4 regions of the Sphingomonas naphthae genome follow, and region 4 is predicted to be linked to each of the others. Evidence: predicted binding sites of a transcription regulator. Region 4 holds the regulator's gene; each other region holds the start of a gene.

The links. Region 4 encodes LexA, which represses DNA repair genes until DNA is damaged. Its sites were predicted from a motif close to GTTCCNCNCTTGTTCT; they were not measured.
Region 1: a site for LexA is predicted at 1,604-1,619, ahead of radA (DNA repair protein RadA). Genes of this name have one in related genera too.
Region 2: a site for LexA is predicted at 2,311-2,326, ahead of PQ455_RS13190 (ImuA family protein). Genes of this name have one in related genera too.
Region 3: a site for LexA is predicted at 1,950-1,965, ahead of PQ455_RS06665 (PA0069 family radical SAM protein). Genes of this name have one in related genera too.

What each region holds. Positions count from the first base shown of each region.
Region 1 covers NZ_CP117411.1:2,175,436-2,179,117, forward strand. The annotation lists gene radA (DNA repair protein RadA) at 216-1,586, opposite strand; gene PQ455_RS10230 (LapA family protein) at 1,704-2,015, shown strand; gene pyrF (orotidine-5'-phosphate decarboxylase) at 2,024-2,701, shown strand; gene PQ455_RS10240 (NAD(P)H-dependent flavin oxidoreductase) at 2,794-3,682, opposite strand, start outside.
Region 2 covers NZ_CP117411.1:2,739,859-2,743,540, forward strand. The annotation lists gene PQ455_RS13165 (glutaredoxin domain-containing protein) at 1-11, shown strand, start outside; gene PQ455_RS13170 (TspO/MBR family protein) at 71-535, shown strand; gene PQ455_RS13175 (thiol-disulfide oxidoreductase DCC family protein) at 538-900, shown strand; gene PQ455_RS13180 (DUF427 domain-containing protein) at 897-1,394, shown strand; gene PQ455_RS13185 (SDR family NAD(P)-dependent oxidoreductase) at 1,388-2,104, shown strand; gene PQ455_RS13190 (ImuA family protein) at 2,356-3,087, shown strand; gene PQ455_RS13195 (Y-family DNA polymerase) at 3,008-3,682, shown strand, end outside.
Region 3 covers NZ_CP117411.1:1,424,477-1,428,158, reverse strand. The annotation lists gene fghA (S-formylglutathione hydrolase) at 1-355, opposite strand, end outside; gene PQ455_RS06675 (VOC family protein) at 355-738, opposite strand; gene PQ455_RS06670 (S-(hydroxymethyl)glutathione dehydrogenase/class III alcohol dehydrogenase) at 753-1,865, opposite strand; gene PQ455_RS06665 (PA0069 family radical SAM protein) at 1,980-3,053, shown strand; gene dnaE (DNA polymerase III subunit alpha) at 3,166-3,682, opposite strand, start outside.
Region 4 covers NZ_CP117411.1:1,865,364-1,869,045, reverse strand. The annotation lists gene hflX (GTPase HflX) at 1-965, shown strand, start outside; gene PQ455_RS08830 (hypothetical protein) at 1,831-1,983, opposite strand; gene lexA (transcriptional repressor LexA) at 1,995-2,654, opposite strand; gene PQ455_RS08820 (molybdopterin molybdotransferase MoeA) at 2,712-3,682, opposite strand, start outside.

The sequences.
Region 1 (3,682 bases), 310 kb from region 4:
GGCCTTCGCCGGGGCGACGAGATGGGCTTGGCGTAATCGCCAGAGCCAGCCATTCAACGCCTCATCCGCGCCTTAACGCTTGTAAGCCGCTCCGCCGAACCGTTCGCCCCACCCGAAACTCCGCCCCGCCCCCCGGAGAGCCACGTCCCACCAAACCCCTTCTTCTCTCCGCGTCTCCGCGTCTCCGCGCGAACAAACCTCCACCCTATGCCCGATCACCCCCGCCCCAGCAGATGATCCACCATCGCCCCCAGGGTCGAAAAACTCGCCACCGTCATCGGCGCCTCCTTCACCGACGCCGGCGCCAGCGCCCGCGTGAAGCCCAGTTTCGCCGCCTCGCGCAGCCGCAGCGCGCCGTGCGCCACCGGGCGGATTTCGCCCGACAAAGCCACTTCGCCGAAGATCACCGCTTCGGCCGGCACGGGCCGCTCCGCCAGCGCCGACACCAGCGCCGCCGCCACCGCCAGATCCGCCGCCGGATCGGACACGCGATAGCCGCCGGCGATGTTGAGATAGACTTCGCAGGCCGAGAAGCTCAGCCCGCAGCGCGCTTCCAGCACCGCCAGGATCATCGCCAGCCGCCCGCTGTCCCACCCCACCACCGCCCGCCGGGGCGTGGCGCCGCTCGCCAGCCGCACCACCAGCGCCTGGATCTCCACCAGCACCGGCCGGGTGCCCTCCATCGCCGGAAACACCGTCGCCCCGGCGATCGTCTCGCCGCGATGGGTGAGGAACAGGGCCGAGGGATTGGCCACTTCGTCCAGCCCGCCCTCGCCCATCGCGAAAACGCCGATCTCGTCGGTGCCGCCGAAGCGGTTCTTGGTGGCGCGCAGCAGCCGATATTGGTGGCTGCGCTCACCCTCGAACGCCAGCACCGTATCGACCATATGCTCCAGCACGCGCGGCCCCGCGATCGACCCGTCCTTGGTGACATGGCCCACCAGGATCAGCGCCGTCCCCCGCTCCTTGGCGAAGCGGATCAGTTCCTGCGCCGAGGCGCGCACCTGGCTGACCGTGCCCGGCGCGCCCTCGATCAGATCGGAGTGCATCGTCTGGATCGAATCGATGATGAGCAGCGCGGGCGGCACCCCCGCCTCCATCGTCGTCAAAATGTCGCGCACCGATGTCGCCGTCGCCAATTGCACCGGCGCCTTGTCCAACCCCAGCCGCCGCGCGCGCAGCCGCACCTGATCGGCCGCCTCCTCGCCGGAGATATAGGCCACCGACAGCCCGGCCAGCGCCAGCCGCGCCGCCGCCTGCAACAGAAGCGTCGACTTGCCGATCCCCGGATCGCCGCCGATCAGCGTGGCGGACCCCGCCACCAGACCCCCGCCCAGCGCCCGATCGAATTCCGCGATCCCGGTCGACAGGCGCGGCGGCAACGGCGTTTCGGCATCGAGCGGCGACAGCACCACCGCGCGGCCCCCGGTCCTCAGATGGTGCTTCGCCGCGAACGGCGTCACCACGCCGCCGCCGGCCTCCTCGACCAATGTGTTCCACTCGCCGCAATCGGTGCATTGCCCCTGCCAGCGCGGGCTGGTGGTGCCGCAGGCCTGACATGCGTAGCGTTTCTGCGGCCGTGCCATCCTGCCCCCCGATGCCATGAACGAAAAGGGAACATAGGCATTCGTTTCGGCGATGGCAAGCCCGCGCTGGCCAATCCCCTCGCAACGCTCTAAGCCGTCCCCAGCAGGAGAGGTGCGATGAATTTCCTGAAAACCCTGTTCTGGATCGCGATCACGGTGATCGCCGTCGTCTTCGCCACCAACAATTGGCGGCCTGTGTCGATCAACCTGTGGGCGGGTCAGGTCGCGGACGCGAACCTGCCGGTCGCCTTGTTCATCGCCTTCCTCATCGGTTTCCTGCCCACCTGGGCGTGGCATCGCGCCAAGCTGTGGCACCTGCGCCGCCAGCTGCCCGCACCCATCCCGTCCGTCCCTTCCGTGCCGCCCACACCCGTCATCGATGCCGTCCCGGCCCGCCCGATCGCGGGGAGCGCCGACGCGGTCATCTGAGTAAAATCATGTCCAGCCGTATCTTCGTCGCCATCGACACGCCCGATCTCGCCCGCGCCAAGGCGCTCGCCGAACGGGTCCACACCCATGTCGGCGGGCTGAAGCTGGGACTGGAATTCTTCGCGGCCCACGGCCAGGCCGGCGTGCGCGAGATCGCCGCGATCGGCCTGCCGATCTTCCTCGACCTGAAGCTCCACGACATCCCCAATACGGTGGCGAGCGCGGTGCAGGCGCTGTCGAGTCTGAAGCCCGCGATCCTGACGGTCCATGCCGCCGGGGGCCGGGCGATGATGGAGGACGCCAAGGCCGCCGCCCCGCCCGGCACCAAGGTGGTCGCGGTCACGGTGCTGACTAGCCTCGACGGCGGCGATCTGGCCGATATCGGCGTCGGCCAGCCCGATCCCCATGCCCAGGTCGAGCGGCTGACGGCGCTGGCCCGCGACGCCGGGCTCGACGGCGTGGTCTGCTCCGGCAACGAGGTCGCCGCCGCGCGCAAGCTGTGGCCCAAGGGTTATTTCGTCGTCCCCGGCGTCCGCCCCGAAGGCGGCGCGGTCGGCGACCAGAAACGCACCATCACCCCCCGCCAGGCACTCGACAATGGCGCGAGCGTGCTGGTGATCGGCCGCCCCATCACCAAGGCGGAAGACCCGGACGCGGCGGCACGGGCGATCGCGGCGACGTTGTAACAACATACAGGTCGCCCCAGCGAAAGCTGGGGCCTCCCACCGCCGGGCAAAACCTCACGAGATGCCAGCCTGCGCTGGCATGACGATCAGGGTCAGGCGCCCCGCACCGCCCGCAACTCCTTCCGCAGCGTCTCCACCAATTCCCCCGCCGGCATCGCCCGTGCCAGCGGCGCGCCCTGCCCGGCCCATTGCGCGCCGAAGCCATGCTCGCCCCGCGCCCTGGCGGCGGCGTGGAGGGCTTTGCCGGCGTCGTAGGCGATCGGATAATCGGGTGGGGCGAGGCCCGCCAGCGCATCCGCCAGCGCGGTGAAGCGGTTGGCCAGCGCGCGGGCGGGGCGGCCGGAGATCAGCGCGGTGAGCGTCGTGTGGAAGGCGGCGGGGCCGGCGAGCGCGGCGCGATAGGCGGGGTCGGCGGCGGACTCGGGGCAGGCGATGAAGGCGGTGCCCATCTGCGCCGCGACCGCGCCGAGATCGAGCGCGGCGGCGATCCCCGCGCCGTCCATGATCCCGCCCGCCGCGATCACGGGCAAGCCGGTGTGGCGCATCAGCAGCCGGGTCAGCGCCATCGTGCCGAGCGCGTCATCGGGCGCGGCGGGATCGAACATGCCGCGATGCCCGCCCGCCTCGATCCCCTGCGCCACGATCGCGTCGATCCCCGCCGCCTCGATCGCCCGCGCCTCGGCGAGGCTCGTCGCGGTCGCGAGCATCAGGATGCCGCGCGCCCGCAGCGCCGCCACCGCCCCGGCCGGGGGCAGGCCGAAGTGGAAGCTGACGACCGGCGGCGCGATCTCGACCAGCATCGCCAGCATCGCCGCATCCTCGGCTAAGCTGCGGTAGATGGTGCGCAGCGTGGCCGGCGGCGCGGCGCCATATTCGGCGAAGACCGGGCGCAGCGCCGCCAGCCACGCGGCCTCGCGCGCCGGATCGGGGGTCGCCGGGCCATGGACGAACAGATTGACGTTGAACGGCCGATCGGTGCGC
Region 2 (3,682 bases), 870 kb from region 4:
TCGTTTCGTGACGCATCCGACCGTTCCATCACGCTTGGAAGGACTCTCGCCTGTCCTGGCTGCGGGCCTAGTGGCCGGAGTGCTCGGCGCCAGCGCGTTCATCGGGCGCCGCAACGCGCCAGATGCGGAGCACCCGGGCATCCGCCGGTGGTATCAGCATCTGGATAAGCCAGCCTTCACTCCGCCCGACGCGGCGTTCGGCGCCGTCTGGCCGGCCCTTGAGATCAGTATGGCCGTCGGTGGATACCGGTTGCTGAGGCATGCGTCGTCCAGCAAACGAAATGCGTCCATCGCCCTGTGGCTCGCCACGACAGGAATGATCGGCGGGTGGACCCAGCTTTTCTTCCGGGAGCGCGCGCTCGCAGGCAGCGCGGTGGCATCAGGCGCGATGTTGGCGACGGCTGGTGCGTACGTCGCGACGACCCACAAAGTCGACCGTGTCGCACAGGCCACCGCAATTCCTCTAGTGGCCTGGCTGGGCTTCGCTACTGTGCTCGCGACGAGCGTTTGGCGTCGAAACACGAAGGCGACATAGAGATGGGTCTTACCGTCTGGCACGACGGCGGCTGCCCGCTGTGCCGCCGGGAAATCGCTCTCATGCGCAGGCTAGACAGCCGCCGGCGCATAAACTTCGTCGACGTCAGCGACGACGCAAACGTCTGCCCTGCGGACAGAGAGAAGCTGCTTGCCCGCTTCCACGCGGAGGAGAATGGCCGAATGCTTGCGGGTGCGGCGGCCTTTGCTGCTATGTGGCGCGCGATCCCGGTCCTGCGGCCGATGGGCGTTGCGGCTCGCAATCCTACCATCTTGCGCATCCTCGAGCGTCTCTATTCCTCGTTTCTGCTCGTTAGACCGCGCCTTCAGGCGATGGCCCAGGCGTTCGAAAGACCGGTCCGGTGATCCGACCTGTTCCGGATCGACCGCTCGCTAATCAGGAAAGCGTCTGGGACTTCCCCCGCCCCTCGATCGCCCAGCCGGTGTCGGCACAACTGCGGATCGTGCTTTCCGGTCGCACGATCGCAGACACGTTACGCGGCGTGAGGACGATCGAAACCAGCCATCCGCCGACCTACTACTTCCCAAGGGATGACGTGGAAGAGGAGGTGCTGCGCCCAGCGGATGGCAGCAGCTTCTGCGAATGGAAGGGGTCGGCAGTCTACCTCGATATCGTGGTCGGCGATGCAGTCCGTCGAAGGGCAGCCTGGTCGTATCCACGCCCTACGCCGTCATTCGCGATCATCCGCGACCACGTCGCCTTCTATGCCGACGCCATGGACGCCTGCTTCGTGAACAACGAGCAGGTGCGGCCGCAGCCCGGCGGCTTCTACGGCGGGTGGATCACCTCCTCGCTGGCAGGCCCCTTCAAGGGCGTCCCAGGCAGCACCGGGTGGTAAGTCTGCCGACGGCGGTCGTCATCGGCGCAGGCGGGGGCATCGGCGGAGCGTTCGTCGCAGCGCTGAGGAACACCGGAAGGTACGGCCGTATCCATGCCTTCGCGAGGACGCCGCCGACATCCTTCTCGAGCGTATTTGGCGGCCAGATCAACGTCACCAATGAGGAGAGCATCGCCGCCGCAGCGATGACGGTCGGGTCGCCTGTCGATCTGGTTCTGATCGCTACCGGAATGCTGCACGAGGGAGGTAGGATGCCCGAGAAGGCTCTGCGCGAACTCGACGCGAACACCCTTGCTCGAATTTTCGAGGTAAATACGATCGGCCCAGCTTTGGCGCTTAAGCACTTCTCCCCGCTTCTCCCCAAGGACCGTCGTGCGATGATTGGCGTGATCTCTGCGCGCGTCGGCAGCATCTCGGACAACAGGTCCGGCGGTTGGTTTGGCTATCGCGCCTCTAAGGCGGCGTTGAACATGATCGTGAAGTCCGCCGCGATCGAGATCGCGAGGTCCCGCCCGGAAGCAGTATGCGTGGCCTTGCATCCCGGGACGGTGGACACGCGGCTAAGCCTTCCATTCCAACATGGCGTCGCTCCCGACCGTCTCTTCTCTCCCGAACGTGCGGCTCGTCAGCTCCTCGACGTCATCGACGGGCTGAAGCCGATCGACACGGGCAAGGTGTTCGGATGGGACGGCGAGGAGATCCAACCTTAGATCATTTAATCAGTGAAGATCGGACACCGAGCCGACAGCTGACCGATCCGGCGGACCGCTCGCATGGTGCTGGTGACGTAGCTGTCTGATCGTTCGAGCCAAGGCTTGGCAAGCGAACGCTCTGATTGTCGTGCTCGAGGCGCAGGATCGAGGACGGCGCGACGTAACTTGCCAACTAATCGACTTGACGTAGGCGGGGCGCTGCCCGAACAAAGGGGGAACGGTCTGCCTTTCCGAGTCTTTATGTCGTTATGCGAGTCCCCAATGTCCTTGCCGATTTACGCGCTCGAATTGCTGTGATCGAGGGCGTTTCGGTCCGGCACGGCGTCCTTCCGTTCGGGATCGACGAGGTCGACCGCCATCTTCCCGGGGGCGGGATAGCCAGCGGGGCGCTGCACGAGGTCGCCGGTAGTCCGGACCTCGCCGACGATGCGAGCGCGACCATTTTCCTGACGGGCATGCTGGCCCGACTGGACGGGCCGGTGATCTGGTGCCTAACGTGGCGCGACCTGTTCGCGCCAGCGCTGCACCTCGTTGGCCTCCACCCGGATCGGGTGATCCACGTCGAGGCGGGCAGTGACACCCAGGTGCTGCTCGCAATGGAGGAGAGCCTTCGTCATGCCGGCATCGCCGGAGTAGTGGGCGAGGTGGGGAAATATTCCACTACGGCTTCCAAGCGGCTGCAGCTCGCCGCGGAGTCGTCCGGCGTGACGGCGTTCGTCTTCAGGCGCGCATCGAAGGTCGAACAGGGCGCGGAAGGCACCGCTGCCGTGACACGGTGGCGCGTGAGGGCTGCACCGAGCCTTCCGCTCGGCATACCGAGCCTCGGCCGTCCTCGCTGGCAGGTGGATCTGGAACGCGTTCGAGGCGGCGAGCCCCGCACCTGGCTGATGGAGGGGTGCGATGCGCAGGGTCGTATCGCTCTTCCTGCCGCACTGGTCGACCGACCGGCTGCGCAGGAAGCGCACCACATCGCCGCCTGATCGTCGCGACGGCGTAGACGCAAACGGGACGTCGTTCCCCCTCGTCACCGCCATCGCGGATCATGGTCGCCGCATAGTCGCGGCCGTCGACGCGGGCGCCTCGACGCTTGGCATCTCGCCCGGGATGACGATCACCAAGGCCCGCTCGCTCGCCCCCGACCTGGAGGTCGTCGAGGCCGACATCAATGCCGACCTCCAGGGCTTGCGGCAGCTGTCGTTCTGGGCGGGCCGACGCTACGCCCCGATCGTTGCGGCGGATCCTCCCGACGGCCTTTGGCTGGACATCACGGGCTGCGCGCATCTCTTCGGTAGCGAGCGGGCGCTCCTGAAGGATCTCCACCGCAGGGTGGCGGACTTCGGGCTGGCCGTGCAGATCGCGGTTGCCGACACGGCGGGCTGCGCGCACGCGGTCGCCAGACATGTGCCTGCAGGCCGACCGGTCACGATCGAACCCGGCGATCATCGGAAGGCGATAGCCCTTCTGCCGGTGTCGGCGCTTCGGCTCGACGCGGACGTCGTCACCGGTCTGCGGAAGCTCGGCTTCGATCGGGTCGAGCAGCTCATCGGCACTCCTCGTGGCCCTTTGGCGAAAAGG
Region 3 (3,682 bases), 440 kb from region 4:
TATGGTAATTGGCGGCGAACGGCTTCTCGGTCGCATCGACGTAGAAGCCCGCGCCCAGCCCGAAATCCCAGGCGCCGTCCGGGTCGTCCGGCACGTCCTCGCCGCGTGGGCTGGTGTCTGGCGCCACGAAGATCAGCCCCAGCTCCGCGCAGGCGGCGCGAAACTCGCCCTTCTCGGTCACGTTGGCGTGGGTGCAGGTGAGGCCCGACAGATACCACACCACCGGCAGCTTCATCCCCTCCGCATGGGGCGGGACATAGACCGAGAAGGTCATGTCCGTGCCCGTCGCGGTGGAGGCATGGCGGTAGACGCCCTGCGTGCCCCCGAACGCCTTCGTGACCGAGACGGTCTCCATCAGGCCGCCACGGGGTGCATGGCGCAGATCTTGTTGCCCGCCGGATCGCGCAGATAGGCGAGGTAGAGCTTGCCGAACGGCGATTCGCGTACGCCGGGCGGGTCCTCGCACGGGGTGCCGCCGTTCGCCACGCCCGCCGCGTGCCACGCATCGGCCGCCTCCGGTGACGACGCCGCGAAGCCGATCGTGCCGCCGTTGGCGCAGGACGCCGGCTCGCCGTTGATCGGCAGGGTCAGCAGGAAGGTGCCGCCCGGATGCAGATAGGCGACGCGTCCCTTGGGATCGCTCATCCCCGGTTTGATGCCGAGCGCGCCCAGCACCGCATCGTAGAAGGTCTTGGACGCCTCGATATCGGCGGCGCCCAACATCACATGACTGAACATCGTTTCTGTCTCCCCTAGTAGACCACGACGGAGCGGATGCTTTCACCCGCGTGCATCAGATCGAACCCTTTGTTGATTTCGTCCAGCGTGAGGACGTGGGTTATCATCGGGTCGATATCGATCTTGCCGTTCATGTACCAGTCGACGATCTTGGGCACGTCGGTCCGGCCCTTGGCGCCGCCGAAGGCCGTGCCCTTCCACACCCGGCCCGTGACGAGCTGGAATGGCCGGGTCGCGATCTCCTTCCCGGCCTCCGCCACGCCGATGATGATGCTCTCGCCCCAGCCGCGATGGCAGCATTCCAGCGCCGTCCGCATCACCTCGGTATTGCCGGTCGCGTCGAAGCTGTAGTCGGCGCCGCCGTCGGTCAGCGCCAGCACCTCGGCGATCACCTGATCGCGGCTCTTGCCCGTGCCGTTGATGAAATGGGTCATGCCGAACTGGCGGCCCCATGCCTCGCGATCGGGGTTGAGATCGACGCCGACGATCACGTCCGCCCCCACCATCCGCGCGCCCTGGATCACGTTCAGGCCGATACCGCCGAGCCCGAACACCACGACCGTCTCGCCGACCTGCACCTTGGCGGTATTGACCACCGCGCCAACCCCGGTCGTGACGCCGCAGCCGATGTAGCAGCTCGTCTGGAACGGCGCGTCGGTGCGAATCTTGGCGACCGCAATCTCGGGCAGGACGGTGAAGTTCGAGAAGGTCGAGCAGCCCATGTAGTGGAAGATCGGCTGGCCCTTGTAGCTGAAGCGGGTGGTGCCGTCGGGCATCAGCCCCTTGCCCTGCGTCGCGCGGATCGCGGTACACAGGTTGGTCTTGCCGCTGAGGCACGATTTACACTGGCGGCATTCGGGCGTGTAGAGCGGGATGACATGGTCGCCCGGCACCACGCTGGTCACGCCCGGCCCCACCTCGCGCACGATGCCCGCGCCCTCGTGGCCGAGGATGCTGGGGAAGATCCCTTCGCTGTCGAGCCCGTCGAGCGTGTAGGAATCGGTGTGGCAGATGCCGGTCGCCATGATCTCGACCAGCACCTCGCCGGCCTTCGGCCCCTCCAGATCGACCTCGACGATCTCCAGCGGCTGCTTCGCCTCGAACGCGACGGCGGCACGGGTCTTCATGGGGCTTGTCTCCGCAGATGTGTCGCCGGGGCTTTAGCCGGGGCAGGCCGACAAAACCAACCCGCCGATCGCGGAAACGATTGCGTTCTTCTTTTGTTCCGTTATACCGATGCCATGCCTTCGATCGCGACAGGCGGCCGTGGCGCCACGGTCAACGAAGTTTCCACCCGCTTCAACCTGAAGGCGCGGGAGGAGGATGGCGACTGGCTCGACGATCGCGGCGCGATCGACGGCGATCTGCCCCCGCTGCGGACTACCGTGGCGCACGAGACGCCGCGCACGATCATCACCAAGAACAACTCCCCCGACATAGGCTTCGATCGCTCGATCAACGCCTATCGCGGATGCGAGCATGGCTGCATCTATTGCTTCGCCCGGCCGACCCACGCCTTCCACGATCTGTCGCCCGGCCTCGATTTCGAGACGAAGCTGTTCGCCAAGCCCGATGCCCCCGCCCTCCTCCGCGCCGAATTGGGGAAGCGCGGCTATGAGCCGAAGCCGATCGCGATGGGCACCAACACCGATCCCTATCAGCCGATCGAGGGCCGCTATCACCTGACCCGCCAACTGCTGGAAATCCTCGCCGAACATGGCCACGGCTGCACCATCACCACCAAATCCAACCGGGTGGTGCGCGATCTCGATATCCTGGCGCCGATGGCCGCGCGCGGGCTGGTCGCGGTGGCGATGTCGATCCCGACGATCGATCCGGCGACCGCGCGCACGCTGGAACCGCGCGCGCCGCACCCCGCCCGCCGGCTGGCGGCGGTCAAGGCACTGTCGGATGCGGGCGTGCCGACCTTCGTGTCGCTCGCCCCCGTCATCCCCGCGATCACCGATCACGAGATGGAGCATATCATCGAGGCCGCCGCCGCCCACGGCGCCCGTTCCGCTTTCTTCCTGCCCGTCCGCCTGCCGCACGAGGTGGCGCCGCTGTTCCGGGCGTGGCTGGAGGCGCACCACCCCGATCGCGCCGGCAAGGTCATGTCGATCATCACCTCGATCCGCGACGGGCGGGAGAACGACCCCAATTTCTTCACCCGGATGCGCGGCACCGGCCCCTGGGCCGATCTGATGCGCGGCCGCTTCCAGATCGCCTGCAAACGCCATGGCCTCAATCGGGAGCGGTTCAGGATCAGGACGGACCTGTTCGTGCCGCCACAGGGGCCGCAACTGAACCTGTTTTGAAGGGCGCCAGATATCCCCCGTTCGGCCTGAGCGAAGTCGAAGGACGGGCGACTGGGCGACACCATTTGGGGCCACGTCCCTCGACTGCGCTCGGGACGAACGGGTGTAGGGGTCAGGAAACCATCCGTAGCGACGGCACCGGCACTGTCGCCAGGGTCGTCGTAACCCTCGGCAACCGCTCGATCCGCGCGGCCAGTTCGGCATCCAACTGGAAATCCCCACCCAGCGCCATCGGCAGGATGCCCCCATCGGGCAGGTGCGCGATCAGCCGGATTTCGCCCCGCCCGCCGCGCGCGCCGGCCACCAGTTGCGCCAGCGCCGGCAGCGCCCGTGGGTCGTCGGTCTCGATCGTCAGGCGCAGGCGCACGGTCGTCGCCATGCCCTCGAACGGCTGGACCCCCCGGATCGTCACCCTCGGCGTTTCCTCGCCGGGGCGGCGATCCACCTCGACCGTCAGCAGCCCGCAGCCGCCCGCCTTGGCCGCCTGCTCCAGATCGGCCGAGACGAGATCGTCGAAGCAGGTCGCGATGAACTGGCCCGAGGCGTCCGAGCAGGTCGCCATCATGTAGCGCCGCCCCTTGGCGGAGGTGCGCCAGCGCGCATCCTCGACCAGCGCGGCCATCTTCCAG
Region 4 (3,682 bases):
TCGAAATCTTCGGCGAGCGGGCAGCCACCGCCGAGGGGCGGTTGCAGGTCGAACTCGCCCATCTCGACTATCAGGCCGGGCGGCTGGTTCGCAGCTGGACCCACCTCGAGCGCCAGCGCGGCGGCTTCGGCTTCCTCGGCGGCCCCGGCGAAACCCAGATCGAGGCCGATCGCCGCCTCATCCGCGATCGCATGGCGAAACTGCGCCGCGAACTGGAACAGGTCCGCAAGACGCGTGGCCTCCACCGCGCCCGCCGCCAGCGTGCGCCGTGGCCTGTCGTGGCGCTGGTTGGCTACACCAATGCCGGCAAGTCGACCTTGTTCAACCGCATGACCGGCGCCGCCGTCATGGCCGAGAACCTCCTCTTCGCCACGCTCGACCCCACGATGCGGCAGATCAGCCTGCCGGGTATCGACAAGGCGATCCTGTCCGACACGGTCGGCTTCGTCTCGGACCTGCCGACGCAGCTGGTGGCCGCCTTCCGCGCAACTTTGGAGGAGGTCACCGCCGCCGACCTCATCATCCACGTCCGCGACGTCTCCCATCCCGACAGCGAGGCGCAGCGCGCCGACGTGATGGCTGTGCTGGCCGAAATCGGCATCGGCCCCGCCGCCGACGGCCCCGACGCCAACCCCACCGCGCTCATCTTCGAGGCGTGGAACAAGCTCGACGCGCTGCCCCCGCAAGAGGCCGAGCGCCTCCTCCACGAAGCCGCCCGCCGCGACGATGTGGTGGCCCTGTCGGCGCTCACCGGCGAGGGCGTCGAAACCCTCCGCCGCACCGTCGGCGACCGCCTCGCCGCCGGCCACCGCCGCTACACGCTCGACATCCCCCTCACCGACGGCGCGACCCTCGCCTGGCTCCACCAGCATGGCGAAGTGCTGCACGAGGAGACCGAGGGCGAGACGCAGGTCGTCGAGGTGCGCCTTTCGGAAGAGGATTGGGCGCGGTTTCAGGCGCGCTAGGGGGCGGGGCGGGGAATCCGCCGCCCCACGATGCTCGTCACCCCGGCCTCGTGCCGGGGTCCAGCCCGAAGCACGCGTCAATGCCGTCCTTCAACCGGATCGATCGGGAGCCGGTGGACCCCGGAACACGTCCGGGGTGACGATCGTCGCGATCGGTTCGCTGCCACCTGCTCTTGCAGATCATCACCACAGCGATAGGGATAGATCATGCGAAAGGTCATCGCCCTGCTAGTTGCGGCTGTTGCCGTGGCTTATGTGTAGTTGGACCTTCTTCCTGATTTGGTTCACGTTTGCCTTCTTCGACGTCACCAAGGAACAAATAAGCCCCTTGGACGCCAGAGCGTTCGTCGTCCTGGTTCTAACCGTCGCGCCGGTAACCCTGCTATGCCCATCGAAGGCGCGCAGTCTGTGGCGAAGTGACAGCCGCAGAATCTAACCACAATCTAAAACTTGACAAACCAGAACAAATAGCGTACAAGCCGCGCCGCTTCCGTCACTGGTGATCGCGGTGGAGGGGGCAGGCTCCTGGTGGCGCAGGCCGCCGGGGCGACCGGCGCGGAGTCATCCGGCATCAGCCGAAGCTTCGCGTGATCGTCAAAGGCCCGGTGCGGTGTTCGATCCTGCTGCCACCTCAGCATGGGATCCGCCCCGCCCCCGGCCGCCCGCGCCTCCCCGGAGGTGCGATAGCCCTCTCAAGGGCACATCCTGCCGGATGCAAGTGGCAGGACCGCGCCGGTCGCAGTCGCCATCTTCAGGCCAAGGGGAGGATGCGCGGGGAAATCCTATTTTCGGTTTCGGTTACCGACGCTGGGCGAGCCCGCGATGGAATCAGGCACACCAGCACAGCGCCAGGCCGATCAGCCCGTCACTGATAGGCAATCATCATCCAATGGCGAGAGGGAGGCCGAGTTCGGGCGCGAGCCATCCGCCCGCCGAACATGGCGCGCATCGCCAGTTCGGCGTCCGGCGGCGTCGCGGCTTCCAGGATCGGCCGCAACGCCTTCGGGTCATGCGCCATATCGGGCGCGATCAGTAGCGGCGGAGCAGGCCGGCGAGGCGGCCCTGCACGCGGACCTGCGCCGGGCTGTAGCGTTGCGGATCATAGGCGCGATTGGCCGGATCGAGCCGGATCATCGTGCCTTCGCGGCGGAAATATTTGAGCGTCGCTTCCATCTCGTCGATCAGGGCGACGACGATCTGGCCTTCGCGGGCGCTCTCGGTGCGCTGGATGAGCGCATAGTCGCCATCGAGGATCCCGGCCTCGACCATCGAATCGCCCGAGACCTCGAGCGCATAATGTTCGCCCGGGCCCAGCAGCGCGGCGGGGACGGACAGGCTGGTCTGCCCCTCCATCGCCTCGATCGGCACGCCGGCGGCGATGCGGCCGTGGAGCGGGATTTCCAGCACGTCGTTGGCGGCCTGCGGGATCGGCTTCTTCGGCACGGCGACCAAGGCGGGCGGGGCCTTGCGCATCAGTTCGGGCATCCGCAGCACCTCTAGCGCGCGGGCGCGGTTGGGCAGGCGGCGAATGAACTGGCGCTCCTCCAGCGCATTGATGAGCCGGTGAACCCCCGACTTGGACTTGAGGTCGAGCGCCTCCTTCATCTCCTCGAACGAGGGAGACACGCCGGTCTCGCCCAGTCGATGGTTGATGAAGGTGAGCAGCTCATTCTGCTTGGACGTCAGCATCGCATGATACCCCATCGGGAACGAACGCGGAACGTCTAGGCAACATGGAACAGACTGTCAAGCGAGCGTAACGATCTCGACCTGTTCCCCCGCCGCGATGGGCGGCGCGCCGGCGGGGCGGACGATCAGGCAATCGGCCGCGGCGAGCGAGGACAGGCCGGCGCTGTCCTGCCGATTCATCGCACGAATGCCATCCATCTGATTGATCCCACGCAGGAAATCGGTTCGGCCACCCACGGCGGGGAGGGGATGGAGCAGGGTGGCGAAGGCCATCGGGGGGGCGGGATCGACCGCGCCGGAGAGACGCGCGAGCAGCGGTTTCAGGAACAGGGTGGCGCCGACGAAGGCGGAGACGGGGTTGCCGGGCAGGCCGAGCACGACCGCGTCGCCGATCCGCCCCGCCATCAGCGGCTTGCCCGGCCGCATCGCGACCCGCCAGAAATCGAGCGCCGCGCCCGCCGCTGCCAGCGCGGGGCGGACGAGATCATGGTCGCCGACCGAGGCCCCGCCGATCGTGACGACCACGTCGGCGATGCGCGCGGCTTCGGCGAAGGCGGCGGTGAGGGCGGCCAGATCGTCGGGCACGATGCCGAGATCGACGATCTCCGCCAGCGGGCCGCCGCACAGGGCCGCCAGCATCGGCGCGTTGCTGGATGGCAGGCGGTCGTCGGGCGTGGGCGCGCCGGGGGGCACCAGTTCGTCGCCGGTCGAGATCAGGGCGACGCGAGCGCGGCGGCGGACGGGCAGGGCGCCGTGACCGGCGGCGGCGGCGAGGCCGATGCGGGCGGGTGTGAGGCGATCGCCGGACGCGATGAGGGGGGCGCCGTCCGCGAAATCGGCGCCGCGCCGGCGGACATGCTCGCCCTGGGCCGGCGGGCCTTTGCCGGTCATGCGGACGAGGCCGTCGGCGGCGGTGGCTTCCTCCTGGATGAGGATCGTGTCGGCACCGGGGGGCAGAGCGGCGCCGGTGAAGATGCGCGCGGCCTCGCCGGGGGCCAGCGGGATCGCGAAGGGGCGCCCGGCCGCGC